DNA from 2 places in the Sphingomonas sp. J315 genome. Region 1 is predicted to be linked to the other one. Evidence: riboswitches for the same ligand, from Rfam matches in the RefSeq annotation. Region 1 holds a riboswitch; the other holds the start of a gene.
What was found. A riboswitch is a leader RNA that binds a small molecule or an ion and turns the genes downstream of it on or off. The one in region 1 is predicted to bind cobalamin.
Positions count from the first base shown of each region.

Region 2: another riboswitch for cobalamin. It lies ahead of LRS08_RS01260 (TonB-dependent receptor plug domain-containing protein); the one in region 1 lies ahead of LRS08_RS07870 (DUF1852 domain-containing protein).

Region 1 is NZ_CP088296.1:1,544,036-1,551,558, reverse strand. Features, by position in the region: gene LRS08_RS07880 (bile acid:sodium symporter family protein) at 1-908, opposite strand, end outside; gene LRS08_RS07875 (methionine synthase) at 994-2,022, opposite strand; gene LRS08_RS07870 (DUF1852 domain-containing protein) at 2,053-3,039, opposite strand; cobalamin riboswitch at 3,167-3,390, opposite strand; gene LRS08_RS07865 (DUF3147 family protein) at 4,122-4,472, opposite strand; gene LRS08_RS07860 (copper resistance protein B) at 4,534-5,562, opposite strand; gene LRS08_RS07855 (copper resistance system multicopper oxidase) at 5,559-7,328, opposite strand; gene LRS08_RS07850 (glutaredoxin) at 7,408-7,523, opposite strand, start outside.
Region 2 is NZ_CP088296.1:225,353-232,875, reverse strand. Features, by position in the region: gene LRS08_RS01270 (iron ABC transporter permease) at 1-508, opposite strand, end outside; gene LRS08_RS01265 (ABC transporter substrate-binding protein) at 505-1,365, opposite strand; gene LRS08_RS01260 (TonB-dependent receptor plug domain-containing protein) at 1,365-3,302, opposite strand; cobalamin riboswitch at 3,481-3,700, opposite strand; gene LRS08_RS01255 (DUF1993 family protein) at 3,775-4,326, opposite strand; gene LRS08_RS01250 (c-type cytochrome) at 4,683-5,108, shown strand; partial or broken gene LRS08_RS01245 (sugar phosphate isomerase/epimerase) at 5,208-5,469, shown strand; gene LRS08_RS01240 (MFS transporter) at 5,493-6,794, shown strand; gene LRS08_RS01235 (hydroxypyruvate isomerase family protein) at 6,791-7,523, shown strand, end outside.

The DNA of each region.
Region 1 (7,523 bases):
TGGTACAGCATCAGCGGCAGGACGATCAGGCCAACAGTGCTGGCCGGAAAGAGGATGTTCGCCATCGGCAGTCCGCTCGCCATGCTCTTTTGCGATCCACAGAACGCGATCGTGACTTCATCCTCGACCGGCAGGCGCGACAGGCGAGCGGCCGCAGTCGTGAAGACGAGGGCGATCGACAGCAGCAGCAGATCGAGCAGGATGACCAGCGCAATGCTCTGCGGCGTCACCTTGCTCCAGATGCCCGCGACCACGCCCGCGCTGAACGCCGCATAGACGACCAGCAGGATCGATCCGCGATCGACCAGCATCGTCAGCGTCTTCTGGCGGGTGAACCAGTCGCCGACCAGCGGGCGCGCCAACTGGCCGATGATGAAGGGCAGCAGGATCTGCAGCGCGATCTCGCGCACCGCGTCGAGCGAAATGCCGCCGCTATTGGTGGTCAGCAGCAGTGCCGCGAGCACAGGCGTGATCACCACCCCGGCTAGGTTCGACAGCGACGCGCAGCACAGCGCCGCCGGGACATTGCCGCGCGCGATTGAGGTCAGCGCGATCGACGATTGCACCGTGGAGGGCAACAGGCACAGGAACATCAGGCCGGTGACCAGCCCGCTATCCAGAACGCCCCCCGCCAGAGCGATCAACGCGAACCCGATCACCGGGAAGGCGAGGAAGGTGGTGGCAAAGACCAGACCCTGCAGGCGCCAATGGGCGATGCCCTGCCAGATCGCCTGCCGCGAAATCTTCGCGCCATAGATGAAGAACAGCAGCGCGATCGCGGCGTGCACGACATGATCAAGCACCTCTTTCCCGACGCCCCGCGCGGGAATGATCGCGGCCACCGCGACCATCGCCATGATCGCGAAGATATAGGGATCGAGCCGCGGGCGGCGCAGAAGAGCGTTCATCGAATATTCCTGAATCGAGCACGCGACCGCGCCCGGATACGCCGTCCGGCGATGCCGTGTGGGCATCGCCGGACCCGATTTTTGCTTACGCCGCCAGTTCCTTGCGGACGATCTCCGCACCCGCACCCAGCGCCCTCAGCTTGCCGTTCGCAACCGCACGCGACAGCGGCGCCATGCCGCAGTTGGTGGCGGGGATGAGCTTGTCGGCATCGACGAAGCGCAACGCGTTGCGCAGCGTCGCCGCGACCTCTTCGGGCGTCTCGACCGTGTCGGTCGCCACGTCGATCGCGCCGACCATCACCTTCTTGCCGCGAATGAGCTCGATCAGGTCCATCGGTACGCGCGAACACTGGCATTCGAGGCTGACGATATCGATCGTCGACTTCTGCAAATTGGGGAAGATTTCCTCATATTGCCGCCATTCGGAGCCGAGCGTCTTCTTCCAGTCGGTGTTAGCCTTGATGCCATAGCCATAGCAGATGTGGACCGCGGTCTCACACTTCAGCCCCTCGGCGGCGCGCTCCAGAGTCTTGATGCCCCAGTCGTTCGCCTCGTCGAAAAAGACGTTGAACGCCGGTTCGTCGAACTGGACAATATCGACGCCTGCGGCTTCCAGCTCCTTCGCCTCTTCGTTGAGGATGCAGGCGAATTCCCAGGCGAGCTTCTCACGGCTCTTATAGTGATCGTCGTACAACGTATCGATCATCGTCATCGGACCGGGCAGCGTCCATTTGATCGGCCCGTCGGTCTGCGCGCGCAGGTACTTGGCATCCTCGACGAACACCGACCTGGGCCGCGACACCGCGCCCACCACCGACGGCACGCTGGCGTCGTAGCGGTTGCGGATGCGCATGACCTGCTTCTTTTCCCAATCGACGCCTTCCAGATGCTCGATGAAGGTGGTGACAAAATGCTGGCGCGTCTGTTCGCCATCGCCGACGATGTCGATACCCGCCTTTTTCTGATCATCGACCGCAAGGCGCAGCGCGTCCTGCTTGGCGGCGACAAGTTCTTCGCCTTCATGCTTCCACGCGGCCCACAGCTTCTCGGGCTCAGCGAGCCAGGAGGGCTTGGGCAGACTGCCCGCGGTCGTCGTGGGCAACAACATCGTCATGTTCGAAAATACCTTTGAATTCAGGGGAGATCAGGCGGCGAAACTGGCCGACCATTGTTCAAGCGCTGCGCGATAGGGCTTGATGAACCGCTCTTCGGCGAACTTGCCCTGTTCAAACGCGAGCCGGCTACGCTCCTCGCGGTCATAGACGATGCGGGTCAGCGAATAGTCCTGGTATTTCAGGCTAGGCCGATACTGTTCCGCCGCTACCGAATTGGCGTTGTAGATCTCGGGGCGATAGATGCGCTGGAACGTGTCCATCGTCGCAATCGTGCTGACCAGCTCGAGGTTGGTATAGTCGCCCAGCAGGTCGCCGATATGGTAGAAGGCGAAGGGCGCGGCGCTGTTGCGCGGCATGAAGTAGCGGACCTTCATCCCCATCTTCGCGAAATAGTCGTCGGTCGCCGAGAACTCGTCATTCTCATATTCAAAGCCCAGGATCGGGTGCTCGTTGCCGGTACGCTGATAGGTCTTGTTGCTCGACACGCTGAGACAGATCACAGGCGGCTTGCTGAACGTTGCGCGATACGCTTCCGACTTCAGGAAATGCTTGAACAGATTGCCGTGAAGGTCGCCGAACCCTTCTGGCGTGCCCGAGTTGGGATGCGCCTTGCTATGTTCGGGCAGCACGACGCTGAAGTCGTAATCGCGGATGTAGGAGGAAAAATTGTTCCCGACGATGCCGTCCATCCGCGCTCTGGTCTTCTTGTCGATGATCGTGGTCCTGAGGATCTCGATCAGCGGGAACGCATCCTGAGCGCCGTTGGCGGCGACATGCATCTCGGCGGTGATGATGGTGAGCTCGAGCGCGTAGCGATCGCCCGCCGGATTGTCCCAGTGCACCAGTGAATTGAAGCGGTTGTCGATCATGCGCAGCGTGTTGCGCAGATTTTCCTCACGGCGCTCACCCCGCGCCAGATTGGCGAAGTTGGTCGTGATCCGCGTATTGTCGGCCGGCCGATACTCTTCGTCGAACGGAATGCTCTTGAGCGTGAAGGTGAAGGCGCTGTCGGTCATGGTCGGTACCCCAAACTGCATGTGCGGGCAGGAGGGCCGAAGGAAGAACGCGCACGATGGACAGGCGACGGCGGACAGCCGCAAGCCCTGCGTCAAGCGCGATCCACCGGAGACACCCCCGTCCGAGGAACGTTATCGCGTCGGAGGCAGGTCTCCTGGCTCACGGGTCGTCGCGGTGGTTCCGGCCTTCCCGAGCGTCTTGCGGACGCTCAGTGGCACAAAATGGAACCGCCACTCGCCGCTTACAGTTGCGGGGGCAGCGCCGGAATCTGCCCAGAAGGACATCACCGGCTTCCCGTCTTAGCCCCGCCGTCGTGCCTGAGGCGGGGAACCTCGACGCGCCCTTTCAACACAATCGAAACTACGCTGTCAATCCTGATATAAAGATATCTTTATATCGTTATGAGATTGTGCTGCGCGGCGATTGTCATGCGGGAATTGATGATTGACATATCGACGGGTGCGGCCGGTCGAGAGCGTGACGCACAAGGGTCGACCAACGACATGGTCCGCAATCGGGGCGAGATCGAGAGCCATGCTCTCGGACCGCAGACCCACTGCGAGGTGATGATCGAGCGGAAGACGGCAGTGTTCAGAAACGGAGTTCTGGCGCAATCGGCTTACGTGCGTCGGCTTTGCCCACTGCCGTACCCGAAAATAGACAGGCTGCTGACGGCCTAATTCGAGTTGTACGCGCACCACCCGCTACGATGTCTGCTTATGCCGCTCCGGCGGCCACAAGCCGCCAGTCCGGTTGCGGCCCATTTTCGGCCATCGCCCGGCAGGGGTAGCGAACGGCGGGATGTGGGCCGTAAGCGGTCTGGCGGCTTTTGGCAGGACGAACCACGAAAGCAGCCATCGCGTGACTTGCGCGGACAGTGGGTAGATCCCCGCCAAGAGGCTAGTGGATTTCTGCGTTTCAATCCGCTCAACTGCTAGAGGTTATCTCCGACCATCGGTCGCTAGAGGTCAGGTGGATTCGGGGTGGCGACCAAGGCTTATGCGCTTGCTCAATATACATTGCCTCGAACCGGTAAGCTGGATTCGCTAATCTGGCATCGCGAGGTCATGAAGTAGCCGCCTTAAAGCCGGACCCCGAATCGTCCCAGCACAACCGTCATCCCCGCATAGAGCAGCACCGTCAGCACGCATCCGGCTGCGAGCGACGGCAAGAAACCGACGCCACGCTTGAGTAACAGTGGGATCACCAAGAACATCGGCAGGCTGGGAAGCACATACCAGAAGGTCGCGAGTGCGTGATCGGCCATCAGCGTTATGTCGGGTTTGTCGCGCCAGAGCCAGATCATGCCGAGGACAGAGACCAGCGGCAGCGACGCGACCAGCGCGCCGAAGCCGGGGGAGCGGCGGGCGATCTCCGAGACGAGCGCGATGAGCACGCCGGAAATCGCCGCCTTGATTGCTAGGTAGAGCATCAGACCTCCTGAACCGCGCTATGCGCATGCGCCACCATCTTCAGCCCTGCACCTATAACCTTCAGAACCAGGCACGGACCCCCAGGACGAGACTGGTCGCATGCGTATCCTCGCCGGACGCACGCGCGAAGGATGCGGTTCGTCCAAACTTTCGCTCATGCACGATGCCTACATAGGGCGCGAACTCGCGCGCGATCTCGTAGCGCAGACGGAGCCCCGCCTCGGCGCTCGAGAACCCGCCCCCGATGCCGAGCGCCGGGATGTCCTGTGCCGATAGCTCGAACTCGATCTTCGGCTGAAGGATCAGGCGCTGGGTCAGACGCTGGTCATATTCCGCCGACGCACTGGCGCGCAGTTCCCCCTGTGTCGAGAGCGACAGATAGGCATCGACCTCAAACCAATAGGGCGCGAGCCCTTCGATGCCGATCACGGCATGGGTCCGGTCGGGACCATGACCAATCTCCTGTCTCAGACCGCCCTGAAGATTGAAATAGGGGCCGATCGCGCGTGAGTAGAGCGCCTTGAAATCAACGCCTTCGATCGCCTCGCCAAAGGTGCCTTCGCCTTCAGCCTTCAACGCGAGGCGGTTGATGTCACCGCCGAACCATGCGTCGGTCTCGAAACGATATCCTTCATGTCCCTTGGCGATGGTCAGCTCGGCCAGATCGATCGTCACCTTGCTGAACGTGCCGCCACCGTGATGGCGGCGCAGGTCGTCGCGGGTCGGCTGCATCGCCTCGCGGCCCCAGACGCGGTCGGCATAGTTCGCCGCGACGGGGGCGGGTGCCGGGCCAGTGCCCGGCGCCAGGTCGGTGCCGACCGCATCCTCTGCCGGTGCCGCGTCCTTGGGTGTGCAGTGCCCCATTTTTGCGTGTTCGGGGGGACAATCCGGGTCGTTCGTGGGGGGGCTCGCCGGCGCCTTGGTATCAGGCATCTGGCAATGCCCCATCGCCGCATGCTCTGGCGTGCAGGCTGACGCGGCCTGAGCCTCAGCCTTGGGAGCCGCCATCGGCGGCATCGTCTGTCCGGCGGGCGCAAGACCCATGGCAGAAACAAAGCCGGTCCCGGCGAGAAGTAGGCTGCCGATCATGCCGCGTCCTCCTGCGGGCGCACGGTCACGACCTGCATCATCCCGGCATGCATGTGATAGAGCATGTGGCAGTGGAACGCCCAGTCGCCCACTGCGTCGGCGGTGAAGTCGAAGGCAGCGGTGCCGCCAGGCTGAACGTTGACGGTGTGCTTGCGCGGCGAATGGTCGCCATGCCCCGTCACCAGCTCGAAGAAATGTCCGTGCAGATGGATCGGGTGGGTCATCATCGTGTCGTTGACCAGGGTGACCCGGACGCGTTCGCCTTCGGTGAACGGGATCGGGGCGCCAACCTCGGACAGCTTCTCGCCATCGAATGCCCACATATAGCGTTCCATATTGCCGGTCAGGTGGATGCGCACTTCGCGCTCAGGGCCGCGAATGTCGGGGTTTCGATCGAGCGCGACCAGATCACGATAATTGAGAACGCGATGGCCGACATCGTCCAGCCCCTGTCCAGGTTCGCCCATCCGATCGACTGGCATCGGCGAGATCGACTGGACCGTCGGCGTCTTGGCAACGTCAGGCGCGACCGAGAAATCGCGCATCGAATGCTTCATCGCGGTGCCAGCGCTGTGTTCCGCGCCGTCGCCGCTTGGCATCGTGCAATGGCCCATGGCCGCATGCTCAGGCGTGCAGGCGGCAGCGCCATGACCGCCCATGCCACCCATTCCCATATCCTTCATCGTCGCCAGCGGTCGCTTGCGCAGCGGTGGCACCGGTGCGCGCATGCCGGGCCGAGGTGCCAGCGTCGCGACCCCCATTCCCGAGCGATCAACCGTCTCGGCGACGAAGGTGTAGGCGCGGTCCTCGCTCGGCTCGACGATCACGTCATAGGTTTCTGCGACCGCGATCTGGAACTCGTCGACCGCAACGGGGCGCACATTCATTCCGTCCGCCTGCACGATGCTGAGCTTCAGCCCCGGAATGCGCAGGTTGAATGTCGTCATCGCCGACGCATTGACGATGCGCAGCCGCACCCGCTCGCCCGGTCGAAACAGGCCGGTCCAGTTCTCTTTCGGGCCATGGCCGTTGACGAGGTAAGTGTATGTCGCGCCGGTGACGTCAGAAATATCGGTCGGGTCCATCCGCATCTTGCCCCAGGCCATCCGCTCGGCGGCCGACATCGCTTCGCCGTCGGTCGCGGTCAGCTTCTGGTGGTTGAAGTAACCGCCCATCTGCTTGAGCTTCTGGAAGATCCGGTGCGGATGCATGAAGCTGTAGTCGGACAGCACGATCACATGCTCGCGATCGGACTGGATCGGATCATCGCCTTCGGGATCGATCACGATCGGGCCGTAATGGCCCATCTGCTCCTGCAACCCCGAATGGCTGTGATACCAGTAGGTGCCTGCCTGAACGATCGGGAACTCGTAGGTAAAGGTGGTGCGTGGCTTGATCCCAGGAAAGCTGACCCCCGGCACCCCGTCCATGTGAAAGGGGAGGATCAGGCCGTGCCAATGAATCGAGCTGTCTTCGTCCAGAGCGTTTTCGACATGAAGCCGGACATTCTGCCCCTCGCGCAACCGGATCAGCGGCCCCGGCACGGTGCCGTTGATCCCGATCGCATGGCCGTGGCGGCCGTCGAGATGGATCATCTGGTGCGCAATGCGCAGCCGGATGTCTTCGCCGGACACCGTCTTGAGGTCAGCAACCAGACCGGGAGAATTGCTGCGCGCCCATGCCGGCATCCATTGCGAAAGCGCAAGGGCAGCGCCCCCCATCCCGACGCCGCCGAGCAGCTGTCGTCGATCCATTGTTCGAACCATGGCTTGTTAAAGCTCCGTTGAATTGCACCTGACTACGCGCCGATGCGGGTCATCCCTCACGGCGATGCATGCTGTGGGCTCAGTGCGTGGCAAGCAGCGATGGTTTTGCCACCATCCACACCGCCATCGCGACCATCATCACATTCTCGGTCAGCGAGACGAAACCCAGCGGAACCTTGCTGTCGCCGCCGACGC
Region 2 (7,523 bases), 1.3 Mb from region 1:
CGGCATAGGGATTGGGCGCGAGGTTGAGCGCGAGGCTGATCCCCGCACCGGCAAGGCTGGAAATCGCAGCTCCCGCAAGGATCAGCGCCAGCGTTCCGCCGCCACGCGCGAGCAGCAGCGCCGCAAACCCCGCCGCCATCGCTCCGGCCAGCCCCGCCAGCGGCGCGGCGAGCGGCGCGACCGCAGCCAGCCCGTAATAGATCGCAATCACCGCACCGAGCGACGCGCCGCCCGAAATGCCGAGCAGCCCCGGTTCGGCCAGCGGATTTCGCAGCAACCCCTGCAACACCGCGCCCGACAGGCCGAGGATCGCCCCGGTCAGCACGCCGAGCAGCATGCGCGGCAGCCGGATTTCGGTGATGACCACCCCGGTCAGCCGCGCGGTCCCGCTGGCCTCGCCCCCCAGCCATCCGGCATAATCCAGCCCCAGCGTGCCGATGCCGAGCGAGGTCAGGCCAAGTGCGAGCGTCACCAGCGCCAGAACAGGGATCAGCAACCGCCCGCTCATCGGGTCGCCCTCTGCCGGTTTGCCGTTTCAAGCTGACCGCGCAGCTCCGCCGCCGCCTCGGCGATCAGCGGCGTGCCGCAGATATAGGCGCGCGGGCTGACCCCGACCTGTCGCCCGGCCCATTGCTTGCGGACCAGCGGATGCCGCGCAACGCGGTCGCGCAGGCTCTGGCCGACCACGCCGCCGACCGGCGCGACGAGGATATCGGGGTTGAGCGCCAGCAACGCCTCGACATCGGTGCCCGCGACACCCTCCTTCGCCGCGTTGCGCGCACCCGCCGCGTCGAGCACCGCGTCGTACAGCGCGCCCTCCCCGCGCGAGAGGCCGTCGCCGCTCCACGACGCGACGCGCAGGTTAAGCGCGGGACGGCGCGACAGCTCGGCCAGCCGCGCATCCATGCCCGCGATCAGCGCCTCGCCCCGCGCAACCGTCCCCAGCCGCGCGGCCAGCGCGCGCACCGTGGCGCGGATCTCGTCCAGGCTCTGCGGTTGTGCCACCTCGATCATCGGAAAGCCGAAGCGGCGCAGTGCAGCGCGGGTCGCCGCCGACCCAAAGCTGTCGGCGACAATCAGATCGGGCTGTTGCCGTACCACATCCTCGATCTCGCCGCGATTGACCGCGATGCCGCGCGCGCGCGCCGACATCAGCGACAGTAGCGGATCGCGCGACAGCCAGGTGACCGACGCGATCCGCTCGGGCGGGAGCAGCATCAGCACCAGCTGGTCGGTGCACTGGTTGATCGACATGACGCGCATTGGCAGTGCGGGCTTCGCACCGGCCACGGGTGGAGGCGCGCTGCCGGCCGAAACCGGCAGCGTCATCCCCGCGATCGCCAGCGCGATGCCGGCGCGCCGCATCACAGCTTGACCCGCACCCCGGCGAACGCGCCGACGCCCGGCGTCGCGAAGCTGAACACCTCTTCGTAATCGACGTCGAACAGGTTCTCGACCCGCCCGAACAGCTGGACCTTCTCTACCACCTCGAACGCGACGTTGAAATTCACCAGCGTGAACGGCTTCAGCGATACGCGCACCGGGGTATAGCTGGGGTCGGTGAAGGCGATATCGGTCATCCGCCCGTTATGCCGTACCGTCAGCGTGGTCGAAAGCCGCTCGTCGCTGCTGGTGTAGGTCGCGTTGAAGCTGGCGATGTCGCCCGGCCGCCGCACTTCCTCGACGCCACTCTCTTCCGCATTGAGATGCGTGTAGCTCGCGTCGAACCGCAGCTGCGGGATCGGGCGTGCGCTGAGGAACAGCTCGACGCCATGCTGCTTGGACAGGGTCGTGCGGTTGGCTGGCGTCGCGACGAAGGTCGGGGCGGGGTAGGTGGTGTAGATCTCGTCCTCGAGCGTCGAGTCGAAATAGGTCGCGCCGAACGTCACCGTATCGTCCGCGAGCGTTTGCTCGATGCCCGCTTCCCAGCCTTCCGACTTTTCCGGCTTCAGGTTCGGGTTGCCGATATAGACACCGTCAGAGAAGCCATAGAGCTCGTAATAGCCGGGATTCTTGACCCCGGTGCCATAAGCGACGCGCACGCGCGTGTCGGTGGGCAGGCGATAGCTGCCCTGTACACGCCAGGTTGTCGCGTCGTCGAAGCGGTTATTGTCGTCGTGACGGATCGAGCCACTTGCTGCGAAATCGCCCGCAGTCAGTTCATATTGCGCGACCAGTCCGAGATTATCGGTGGTCCGCTTGCCGGTGAAGGCATCCCACGGCGATCCGGTGCCGGGAGTGGTATTGCGGAACTCCTCACGCTCCAGATCGACCGCGCCGGTCAGCCGGTGGGTGACCGCGTCGCTGCCGAAGCGCAGGCTCGACACCAGCGAGCCCTTGTAGCGCTGGCCGGTATTGCCGAAATCGACGACGTCATTGGCGCGAAACATCGTCCGCTCGGTATCTGCGAACTGGCCGGAGAGCGTCGTGGTCCAGCGCCCGTCTAGTGCGCTGAACTGTGCGCTGAGCAGACCGTAAAGGCCACGGTTGCGGTAATGCACGCCGGGGCTGTCGATCGTATAGCCAAAGGTCGGGCTGGCGGGGTTCCCGTCGCTGTTGTTGGCATCCGCGTCGGTCACGCTGTAGCGCAGCACTCCGGTCAGCGTGAAGCTGTCCGACGGAGTCCAGTTGAACTTCCCGCTCAGCGCTGCGCTTTTCGACCCGATGTTGCGGGTGCCGGCGCGCGCCGTCGGGGTGCCGTCGGTGATGAAGCCCGTTGCCGACAGCGCATAGTCGAAACTGCCCGAAGCACCCGCGGCGCGTGCCGCCGCGCTGACGGTGCCGAACGACCCGCCCTCGATCCGCGCGCTGAACCCCGGTGCCTCGCGACCCGACAGCGTCAGATAATGGATCACGCCGCCGATCGCGTCGGACCCATAGAGCGAGGATTGCTGACCGCGCAGCACCTCGACCCGCGCGGCGCTGTCGGCCAGTACGCCGCTATAGTCGAACTCGCCCTGGAACGGGTCGGATACCTCGATCCCGTCGATCAGGGTCAGGACATGATTGCCCTCGGTCCCGCGAATGCGGATCTGCGTCAGCCCGCCGATCTGGCGGCTGACCGCCACGCCCGGTACGTCCCGCAGCACATCGGACAGGTTGCGTGTCTGACGCTGTTCCAGCGCTTGCGCGTCGATGACGGTGGCCGATCCGCCGATCTGCTCGATGGGAACGGCCTCGCCGGAGCGCGAGGCAGTGACGACGACGGTCTCGCTCGAGACTTCGGCGACGGCGGTTTCGCCCGCAATGGCGGGCGACGCCGCAGCGATGGCGAGCGTGGAAACGGACAGCAACTTCAACATGGGACATCCCCCGGCGCCGAGCAACGAGGGCAGGGGCCTGGCCATCCGCAGGCGGATGACGGGCGTCAATGCATCAAACGGGCGCATGATCGCCTGACGCACGACACCGCAGCGGCCCCCGCCGCTAGGTTCGTCGCTCAGACGGAGGACCGTGCCGTGGCCATTCCCTGGACCAAGGCAAGAGCGACCATGCGCCGGCAGGTCTCCTGGCTCGCGGGTCAGGGCAGGATGCACGGCCTTCCCGGACGATTGTCCAGTGGCTGTTCCCTCGAAGGGGAACCAGTGCATCGCGCTCGCCGCTTACAGTTGCAGGGACAGCCACGGAATTGGGCGAAAAACCGCCCGCACCGCATTCCCGTTTAAGCCCCTTGCGGGGCACCGGCGCGATCATGAAGCGCGGGGTCGCCCCCATGCTTCGAGCGGGTCTTTAGGACCGGTTCGAGGCGCCCGCAAGCATTATATAAAGAATTCTTTATATCGTTTCCGGGCGCAGGAAGCGGAACATGTGTGCGACATAATCGACCTTGCCCAACTCTACTCCCTGCGCGCGCAGGATCGCATAAGCGGTCATCAGGTGGAAATAGAATTGCGGCAGCGCCCAGTCGCGGACGAACTGCTCGGCGGTCAGGTCGAACACCATCCCCTGGGGCAGCGCATGGGCGATGGGGGCGCCGGGGTCGATATCGGGCATATCGCTGCCGACTTGCTCCAGCAGCGCCAGCGTCTCACCAATCCGCGCCCGCGCATCGGCAATGGTGCCGGGATGTTCGCCCCCGTTGCGGCCTTCATCGAGCAGTTCGGAGAGCGACGCGGGAAATGCCTCGCCGCGCAGACGGTACACGCCTTCCTGTGCCTGGACACAGGCAAAGCGGATCTGCGTCGCCAGCGGAAACATGTCCGGTGCCAGCCGTGCCGCCATCAGCGCTTCAGTGACGCAGCCCTGCTCCTCGGCCTTGGCGAGCCACGCCGAAAGTGCGCGCAGCATCTGGCCATAGGTTGGGACGATCAAAGCGGATGGGGTCATTCGCGGCTCCGTTTCAGATGGTTGGGCGGGCGACCTAAGACAAGAGAGCGATGCGCGCCAGCGGGCTTCGATATGCACTTGTCCAAGGGCCGGGGTCAGAGCGGCTCCAGCGAAGTCCATTTCTGCGCACCGCGATGATTCTCGATCATCGCGTCGACGAACCACGGTACGCAGCCCGTCCGCGTCTCGCGGAGGCGTGGCGATGCCTGGTCTCGTACCGATCGGGCGAGATTGCGGTACAGATTGGCGAAATCTGTGGAAATGTGGTCCCCAAAGCTTTCTCCCCCATAGATTTCGGTGAACCGTGCGCGTCAGGCTTGCGCTCGGCACCGGCAACCGCTTAGATACTGTCAACGATGTCAGCCGACTGGTTGTCACACTCGGAGGGGATAGTGAAATCTCTCATCGCACTGCCCCTCGTGGCGGTAATATGTGGCGTGGTAGCGCTAACGGCCGGTTCTCCGAGCGTGCGTGCGCGTCCAGTCCAGGATGGCGCTCAGGCATTTGCCGCGTGCCGCGCCTGCCATACGCTTGCCCCAGGCGGGAAGAGCGTGATGGGTCCCAATCTCAACAAGCTGTTCGGGCGGAAGGCGGGATCGGCTCCCGGGTTTAATTACAGCCCCGCGCTCAAGCAATCCGGCATTGTCTGGGATGCGAAGACCCTCGACCAATATCTCGCCGCCCCCACCACGAAGGTGCCCGGGTCGCGGATGGTGATGAAGGTGGCCGATCCCGCGCGTCGGGCCGCGCTGATCGCCTATCTGAAGGCCGAAACAAAATAGCTGTGCCTGTGGGGGAGATGTCATGAGGGGTCCGGCGGTTTTCCTCGCACAGTTTATGGGCGATGCTGCGCCGTTCGACACCTTGCCCTCCGCCGCGCGCTGGATGGCGGAGGCCGGTTGTGTCGGTCGCTTGGCGACGGACAGGTCGATTTCGGCGGAATCTTTTCGGAACTCACGCAATGTGGCTATGCCTGCTGGGCGGCGCTCGAACGGGAAAGCTGCCTCAAGCATCCCGAGGACGGCGCGCGAAGGCGCACCGTTCATCGCCGCGCACATGATCCGCAAGGCGGACAAGGCATTCGACGATTTCGCCGGTGGCAGCGATCCGGGGCTCAACCGGGCGATGCTGGGGCTGGCATAAATACAAAAGGGGGGGATGCAGCGATGGCCGAGAGATATCATAAGGGGCGGCTGTTCTGGCTGGGCATATTGGCGCTTTTTACCGCGGCGGCGGGGCTCGCCATTCGCGGCGCCATCGCCAGCGGGCTCAAGGCGGAGTGGATCGATCCGGTCGCGCCGTTGCAAGCGGGTGAGCTGATCGCCGCCGCCCTGGGCGCGGCATTCCTGAGCTTTGCAATCACCCTGTTCGTCGCGAGCGCATTTCTCGACCAGATCGGCATGAAGCGCTGCCTGGTCGCTGCCGGGCTGTGCTTCTTCGCCGGGCCGCTGCTGATCGTCACCGCGGGCCATCTGGCGACCGGCATGACGATCTACACGATCGTGTGGGTCGGGATGCTGCTCAGCGGGATCGGCTGGGGACTGACAGAGGCGGCGATCAACCCGCTGACGACGCAACTCTATCCCGATGACGCGACCCACCGGCTCAATGTGCTCCACGCCTGGTTCCCCGGCGGCATCATCATCGGTGGCCTGGCCGGTTTCTTCCTGTCGGCTACCCTGTCCTGGCAGGGGATCATGGCGCTGGTGATGATTCCGGCGGCCGCGACGATCCTGATGGCGGCAACCACAAATTTCCCGCCGCCGCTGCGCAGCGAAAGCGGCGTGACCTTCGGCCAGATGATCGGCGAGGTGTTTCGCCGCCCGAGCTTCTTCATCTGGTTCGGCGCGATGTTCCTGACCGCCGCGTCCGAACTCGCGCCCGGCCAGTGGATCGACGTCGCCCTGTCCAACCGCGTCGGCATGCGCGGCATCCTGCTGCTGGTGTACGTCAACGCGCTGATGTTCGTGTTCCGCCATTTCGCGGGGCGGCTGGCGAACAGGATCTCCAACCCCGGCCTGCTGTGGGTGTCGAGCTTGCTCGCCGGCATCGGGCTGTTCATGCTGTCGCAGGCGCAGTCGCCGGTTGCCGCGATCATCGCCTCTACCGTCTGGGGCCTGGGCGTATGCGTGATGTGGCCGACGATGCTCGCCTCGGTCGCGGAACGCTATCCGCGCGGCGGGGCGTGGGCGATGGGGCTGGTCGGATCGGCCGGCGCGCTCGCCAGCTTCTTCGTGCTGCCGCAGCTGGGCGCGATGTTCGACCAGGCGAAGATCGAGTTCGCGGGCGGGCCGGAGGCATTCGCCGCGCTGACGGGTGCAGCCAAGCTGGCGGTCGAAGATGCGGCGGCTTCGGTGTCGTTCCAGAAGCTCGCGATCCTACCCGCGATCCTGCTCGTTGTGTTCGGCTTCATCTGGCTGCGCGAACGCGGCAAGTCGCGCGCACAGCTAGCGGGTGAAGCGGCGTGAAGTTGACGCGGCGCTCCGTCCTCGCCGCCGGTGCCGCCACGGCGGGTGCGGCGGCGATGGCGCACGCCGCGACGCAATCGAATGCGCCGCGCTTCTCGCTCGGCTATGCGCCGCATGAGGGTAGCTTCAGGAGTCGGGGCAGTCGGCTGGAGCAGATCGCCTTTGCCGCCGATCAGGGCTTTACCGCCTGGGAGGATAACGAGGCCGCCGCTCGCCCCGTCGAAGAGCAAACCGCGATGGCCAGGGTGCTGCACCAGCGCGGCATGACGATGGGCGTGTTCGTCGCGTCGATGCCCAAATGGGCGCAGTCGCGACCGGTGCTCGGGGCGAATGACGATGGCGATCGCACGGCGTTTCTCGCTGATATCCGCGCGTCGATCGACGTCGCCAAGCGCCTCAATGCGAAGTGGATGACGGTCGTCCCAGGCTTTCTCGACCGCCGCGTGCCGATCGACATCCAGACGGGCCGGGTGATCGACACGATGCGCCGTGCCGCCGACATTGTCGCCCCGCACGGGTTGGTGATGGTGATGGAACCGCTCAATACCCTCGTCGACCATCCCGGCGTGTTCCTGCAGACGGTGCCCCAGGGCTATGCCATCGCGCGCGGGGTCGACAGCCCGGCGGTGAAGATCCTCGCCGACCTCTATCATGAGCAGATCCAGGCCGGACATCTCATCCGCACCATGGACAGTTGCTGGAGCGAGATCGCCTATCTCCAGTTCGGCG